2 regions of the Streptomyces sp. ADI95-16 genome follow, and region 1 is predicted to be linked to the other one. Evidence: predicted binding sites of a transcription regulator. Region 1 holds the regulator's gene; the other holds the start of a gene.

What was found. Region 1 encodes HrcA, which represses chaperone genes, less so after heat shock. Its sites were predicted from a motif close to TTNGCACTCNGNNNNNCNGAGTGCNAA; they were not measured.
Region 2: a site for HrcA is predicted at 1,998-2,024, ahead of groES (co-chaperone GroES). Genes of this name have one in related genera too.

The regions. Positions count from the first base shown of each region.
Region 1 covers NZ_CP033581.1:3,001,036-3,004,437, forward strand. The annotation lists gene dnaJ (molecular chaperone DnaJ) at 1-1,078, opposite strand, end outside; gene hrcA (heat-inducible transcriptional repressor HrcA) at 1,079-2,095, opposite strand; gene EES41_RS13160 (MBL fold metallo-hydrolase) at 2,263-2,988, shown strand; gene EES41_RS13165 (DUF3097 domain-containing protein) at 3,017-3,402, shown strand, end outside.
Region 2 covers NZ_CP033581.1:4,917,558-4,920,959, forward strand. The annotation lists gene EES41_RS22005 (cell wall metabolism sensor histidine kinase WalK) at 1-1,173, opposite strand, end outside; gene EES41_RS22010 (response regulator transcription factor) at 1,166-1,891, opposite strand; gene groES (co-chaperone GroES) at 2,172-2,480, shown strand; gene groL (chaperonin GroEL) at 2,614-3,402, shown strand, end outside.

The sequences.
Region 1 (3,402 bases):
GGCCCATCGGCCGCTCCTCGCCGCGCAGCTTGGCCAGCTGGCGCAGCAGGTCCTCCTGCTGGGCGTCCAGCTTGCCCGGCGTGGTGACCTCGACGTGGACGATCAGGTCGCCCCGGCCGCCGCCGCGCAGGTGCGTCACGCCGCGCCCGTGCAGCGGGATCGACTGGCCGGATCCGGTGCCGGGCCGGATGTCGATCTCCTCCATGCCGTCCAGCGTCTCCAGCGGGCACTTGGTGCCCAGGGCCGCCGCCGTCATGGGGATGGTCACGGTGCAGTGCAGGTCGTCCCCGCGCCGCTGGAAGGTCGGGTGCGGCAGTTCGTGGATCTCCACGTACAGGTCGCCGGCGGGGCCGCCGCCGGGGCCGACCTCGCCCTCGCCCGCGAGCTGGATCCGGGTGCCGTTCTCGACGCCGGCCGGGATCTTGACCGTGAGGCTGCGGCGGGAGCGGACCCGGCCGTCGCCCGCGCACTCGGGGCAGGGGGTCGGGACCACGGTGCCGAAGCCCTGGCACTGCGGGCAGGGGCGCGAGGTCATGACCTGGCCCAGGAAGGACCGGGTGACCTGCGAGACCTCACCGCGGCCGCGGCACATGTCACATGTCTGCGCCGAGGTGCCGGGGGCGGCGCCTTCGCCGGAGCAGGTGTTGCAGACGACCGCCGTGTCGACCTGGATGTCCTTGGTCGTCCCGAAGGCCGCCTCGTCCAGCTCCAGGTCCAGGCGGATCATCGCGTCCTGGCCCCGCCGGGTCCGCGAGCGCGGGCCGCGCTGCGAGGACTGGCCGAAGAAGGCGTCCATGATGTCGGAGAAGTTGCCGAAGCCACCCGCACCGAATCCGCCCGCGCCACCGCCGCCGCCCGAGGAGGACAGCGGGTCGCCGCCGAGGTCGTAGACCTGCTTCTTCTGCGGATCCGAGAGGACCTCGTACGCCGCGTTGATCTCCTTGAAACGCTCTTGCGTCTTCGGGTCCGGATTCACATCCGGGTGGAGCTCACGCGCGAGGCGGCGGAAGGCCTTCTTGATCTCGTCCTGCGATGCGTCGCGGCGTACGCCGAGGACCGCGTAATAGTCCGTGGCCACTTACGACTCCGCCAGGATCTGTCCGACGTAACGTGCCACTGCGCGTACCGCTCCCATCGTTCCGGGGTAGTCCATGCGGGTCGGTCCGACCACGCCGAGTTTGGCGACACTCTCGCCGCCCGAACCGTAGCCGACCGAGACGACGGACGTGGAGTTCAGTCCCTCGTAGGCATTCTCATGCCCGATCTTCACGGCCATCCCCGACTCGTTGGCCTCGCCCAGCAGCTTGAGGAGCACGACCTGCTCCTCCAGCGCTTCGAGCACCGGCCTGATCGTCAGGGGGAAATCGTGTCCGAAGCGGGTGAGATTGGCGGTGCCGCCGATCATCAGCCGCTCCTCGGCCTCCTCGACCAGGGTTTCGAGGAGGGTGGCGAGCACGGTCGAGACCGTGGCCCGGTCCTCCGCCTCGAAGGATTCGGGGAGGTCCTGCACCAGCTGCGGCACGTCGGTGAACCGACGGCCGACGACCCGGCTGTTGAGCCGCGCCCGCAGATCGGCGAGGGAAGCCTCGCCGAAGGGGGTCTGGCAGTCGACGAGCCGCTGCTCGACCCGCCCGGTGTCCGTGATCAGTACGAGCATCAGCCGGGCCGGGGCCAGCGACAGCAGCTCGACGTGCCGGACGGTGGAGCGGGTCAGCGACGGGTACTGGACGACGGCGACCTGCCGGGTGAGCTGCGCGAGCAGCCGCACCGTACGGCCGACGACGTCGTCGAGGTCCACGGCGCCGTCGAGGAAGTTCTGGATGGCCCGGCGCTCGGGCGTCGACAGCGGCTTGACGCCCGCCAGCCGGTCGACGAACAGCCGGTAGCCCTTGTCCGTGGGGATCCGGCCGGCGCTGGTGTGGGGCTGGGCGATGTACCCCTCCTCCTCCAGCACGGCCATGTCGTTGCGCACGGTGGCGGGCGAGACGCCGAGCCGGTGCCGCTCGGTGAGCGCCTTGGAGCCGACCGGCTCCTCCGTCCCGACGTAGTCCTGGACGATGGCGCGCAGCACTTCGAGTCTGCGTTCGCTGAGCATCGCGCACACCTCCAGCTGTGATGCGTGGTCGTGGTCTCGGTCTTGGTACCGGCCCGTTTGGCACTCGGGGCATACGAGTGCCAGAGAACCCCCGGTCAGTGTACGGCCGGGTAGTACGCCGGAGGCAAGGGCGGTCGCTCGGGGGGTCGCCAGGGTAGCGTCACGGCATGGACGTCCGATGGGAAGAGGCGGGCTGGGAGCGGTTGACCGGGCGGGCCGGCCGGCGGCGGCTTCCGGTGTGGGACTGCACGGTGGGACTGGTGGTGGGGGACGATTCGGTCCTCCTCGTCGATCCCGGATCGTGCGTGCGCGAGGGCGCGGAAGTGCGGGCCGAGGCGGAGCGGCTGACCGGCCGCCGCGTGACCCATATCGCATTCACGCACGGCCATTTCGATCACGTGCTGGGCGGGGCCGCGTTCTCCGGGGCCGAGGTCTTCGGGGCGGTCGGGCTGGACGCGCTGCTGTCGGTGGGGCGCGACGAGCTGCGCGGGGACGCGGTGCGGCACGGGCTGGCGGAGGCGGAGGCCGCCGAGGCGGCGGACCTGCTGGCGGCGCCGAAGCACCTGGTGTCGGGCGAGTGGACGCTGGACCTGGGCGGGGTCCAGGTGCTGCTGGCGAACGTCGGCCCCGGGCACACCCGGCACGACCTGGCGGTGTTCGTGCCGGGTGCGCGGGAGGTGGTGTTCTGCGGGGACCTCGTGGAGGAGTCGGGCGACCCGTCGGCCGGCCCGGACGCGGTGCCCCGGCAGTGGCCCGCGGCGCTGGACCGGCTGCTGTCGCTGGGCGGCGACGACGCGCTGTACGTGCCGGGTCACGGAGCGGTGGTCGGCGCGGCCTTCGTGCGTGCGCAACGGGACACACTGCGGGCGCGGTTCGGCGTGTCGGAGGCGTGAGCACGGGCTCTCTCGTACCGTCGGCCGGATGCGCGAGTACTCCCCCGACCTGACCCCGCAGTGGAAGCGTGCCCGAGCCGTGCCGGAGGTGGCGGCGGACCCGGGCCTGGTGGTGGAGGTGGCCGGTACGGACTTCTGCGGCGCGGTGGTGGCCTGCGAGGCGGGCACGGTGACGCTGGAGGACCGCTTCGGCAAGCGGCGGGTGTTCCCGCTGGAGCCGCGCGGGTTCCTGCTGGAGGGGGCGGTGGTCACCCTGACGCGCCCGGCGCGGGGGCCGGCCGCACCGGCCCGTACGGCGTCGGGCTCGGTGGCCGTGCCCGGGGCGCGGGCGCGGGTGGCGCGGGCGGGCCGGATCTACGTCGAGGGGCGGCACGACGCGGAGCTGGTGGAGCGGGTCTGGGGCGACGACCTGCG
Region 2 (3,402 bases), 1.9 Mb from region 1:
GTCCGCCCCGGCCCGGACGGTGACCCCGGCGCGGGCGTGCCGCAGCGCGTTGTCCACCAGGTTGGCCAGCGCCCGCTCCAGCCGCGCCGGATCCCCGGACGCCGGTACGGGCGCCCGCGCCACCAGCCGTACCGGAACCCGGGGATCCGGGCGCCGCGCCACGTCCTCCGCGGCCAGCAGCGCCAGGTCCACCGGCTCGGAGCGGCCGTGACCGGCCCCGCCCCCGCCCCGGCCGTCGGCCCCGGCCCGGCCGGCGGCCCGGTCCCCGTCGCCGTCGCCGTCGAGCCGGGCCAGCAGGAGGAGGTCCGCCGCGATGCGCTGGAGCCGCTCGGTATCGGCCAGGGCCGCCGCCACCGACTCCCGGTCGGGCCGCTCCAGCGCCACCTCCAGCCGGGACCGGACCGCCGCCAGCGGATTGCGCAGCTCGTGCGAGGCGTCCGCCGTGAACTGCCGCTGGCGGGCGTCGCTGCGCTCCAGCCGGTCGAGCGTGTCGTTGACGGTCCGGGCCAGCTCGGCGATCTCGTCCGCCCCGCCCGGGTCCGGAACCCGCCGGTCCAGCTCGCTCGCCGTGACCGCCGCCAGCCCGGTCCGGATCGCCGTCACCGGGCGCAGCGCCTGCCCGGTCACCCACCAGGCCAGGGCCGCCGCGAAGCCGATCAGCGGGGGCGCGCCGGCCAGCATCCCGACCGCGACCGCCCGGGTCGCGTCGTCGACGTCGCCGAGCACGGTGACCGCGTACACGGCGTACACCTCGCGCCCGTCGGGCGCCGTCACCACGACCACCGCGCGCCGTTCCGCGCCGGGGCGCGCGGGCGGCAGTACGGCCGAGTGGGAGTCCACCCCGGCGGCGGGACGCAGCCGGCCGAGCTCCGGGGTGTCCTTCGGGTCCCCGCTGGTGGCGACGGTCCGGCCCCGCGCGTCCTTGACGAGGACCAGGTCGACGCCGCCCTCGGGCGCGGGCAGCCGCCCGCCGGGCGGCAGGGAGCCGGTGTCGAGCTGCGCGGCGACCTTGCGGGCGGCGAGCTCGGTGCGGCCGGTGGTGTTGTCGAGCAGGTTCGCCCGCAGCAGCGTGTACAGCCACAGCCCGCCGGCGCCGAGGACGGCCGCCATCGCGAGGGCGGCGGCCAGCGCGGCGCGCCGCCGGAGCGGGCCCATCCGTGTCCGGTCAGCCACCGTCGGGGGCCATCCGGTAGCCGGTGCCGTGGACGGTGAGGATCGAGCGGCGGCCGAAGGGGGCGTCGATCTTGCGGCGGAGGGAGGAGACGTACACCTCCACGATGTTCGGGTCGATGGCCTGCGGGCCGTCCCAGACCCGGTCGAGGATCTCCTGCTTGGCGACGGCCTCGCCGGGGCGCTCCAGCAGACAGGCGAGGACGCCGAGCTCACGGGCGGTCAGCTCGATCTCCCGGTCGCCGCGGCGGCAGCGGCGGGCGGGCGGGTCGAGGACGAGGTCCCCGGCCTGGAGCACCCGCCCGGGATCGGGCGCGCCGGCTCGGCGGGCCAGGGCGCGCAGCCGCGCGGCGAGGACGACGAAGGAGAACGGCTTGGTGAGGTAGTCGTCGGCGCCGGCGTCGAGACCGTCGGCCTCGTCGCGTTCGCCGTCCTTGGCGGTGAGCATCAGGACGGGCGTGGGGTCGCCGTGGGCGCGCATGCGGGTGCATATCTCGTGGCCGCCGAGGCCGGGGAGCATCAGGTCGAGCACGACGACGTCGTAGCCGGCGGCCCCTCCGGCCGTTCCGGCGGCGGCCCCGTCGACGGCCCCGCCGGTGAGGGCGAGGTCGAGGCCGCGGTGGCCGTCGTGGGCGACGTCGACCCAGTGGCCCTCGGCGCAGAGGCCCCGCCGCAGGGACTCGGCCAGGCCTTCTTCGTCTTCGACCACCAGGATGCGCATCGCTCAAGCGTCACATATCGGGCCGTGGAGCCTCCGGGCCGCACCCGCCCGCGGGCCGGAAACAGGCGGGGTGACGTGGCCGGATCACGACCCGAACGGAGTTGGATTGGCACTCCGCTTGACCGAGTGCTAATCGCCGGAATAGTCTCGGGCCTGGCACTCGCCACTGGTGAGTGCCAACGCAGCGACAGGTAGGTCCGGCACCCGCGACGACGGAACCACCTGGTCGCCACCCCAAAACAGTTAACCCCGTGAGATCTCCGAAGGGGGAGACCGGATCGTGACGACCACCAGCTCCAAGGTTGCCATCAAGCCGCTCGAGGACCGCATTGTGGTCCAGCCGCTCGACGCCGAGCAGACCACGGCCTCCGGCCTGGTCATCCCGGACACCGCGAAGGAGAAGCCCCAGGAGGGCGTCGTCCTCGCGGTGGGCCCGGGTCGCTTCGAGGACGGCCAGCGTCTCCCGCTGGACGTCACCGTCGGCGACGTCGTGCTGTACAGCAAGTACGGCGGCACCGAAGTGAAGTACAACGGCGAGGAATACCTCGTCCTCTCGGCCCGCGACGTGCTCGCGATCGTCGAGAAGTAAGTCACTTCTCCAGTTTTGCTTTGAGCTACGCCCCTGGTCACCCCTGCTGATGCCGGGCGGCGAGGGGCGTAGTTCGTTCTAGGCGGTCGCGGTGAGCGGCCGGGGATCGCAACGAGAGGGCTGAACCGCTCCCATGCCGAAGATTCTTAAGTTTGACGAGGACGCCCGTCGCGCTCTTGAGCGCGGCGTCAACAAGCTTGCCGACACGGTCAAGGTGACGATCGGTCCCAAGGGCCGCAACGTCGTCATCGACAAGAAGTTCGGCGCCCCCACCATCACCAACGACGGTGTCACCATCGCCCGCGAGGTCGAGCTGGACGACCCGTACGAGAACCTGGGCGCGCAGCTCGTGAAGGAGGTGGCGACCAAGACCAACGACATCGCGGGTGACGGCACCACCACCGCCACCGTGCTGGCCCAGGCGCTCGTCCGCGAGGGCCTGCGCAACGTCGCCGCGGGTGCCTCCCCGGCCGCCCTGAAGAAGGGCATCGACGCCGCGGTCAAGGCCGTGTCCGAGGAGCTCCTCGCGACCGCCCGCCCGATCGAGGACAAGTCCGACATCGCCGCCGTGGCCGCGCTCTCCGCGCAGGACCAGCAGGTCGGCGAGCTCATCGCCGAGGCGATGGACAAGGTCGGCAAGGACGGTGTCATCACCGTCGAGGAGTCGAACACCTTCGGCCTGGAGCTGGAGTTCACCGAGGGCATGGCCTTCGACAAGGGCTACCTCTCGCCGTACATGGTCACCGACCAGGAGCGTATGGAGGCCGTCCTCGACGACCCGTACATCCTGATCAACCAGGGCAAGATCTCGTCCATCCAGGACCTGCTGCCGCTGCTGGAGAAGGTCATCCAGGCGGGTGGCTCCAAGCCGCTGCTGATCATCGCCGAGGACGTCGAGGGCGAGGCGCTCTCCACCCTCGTC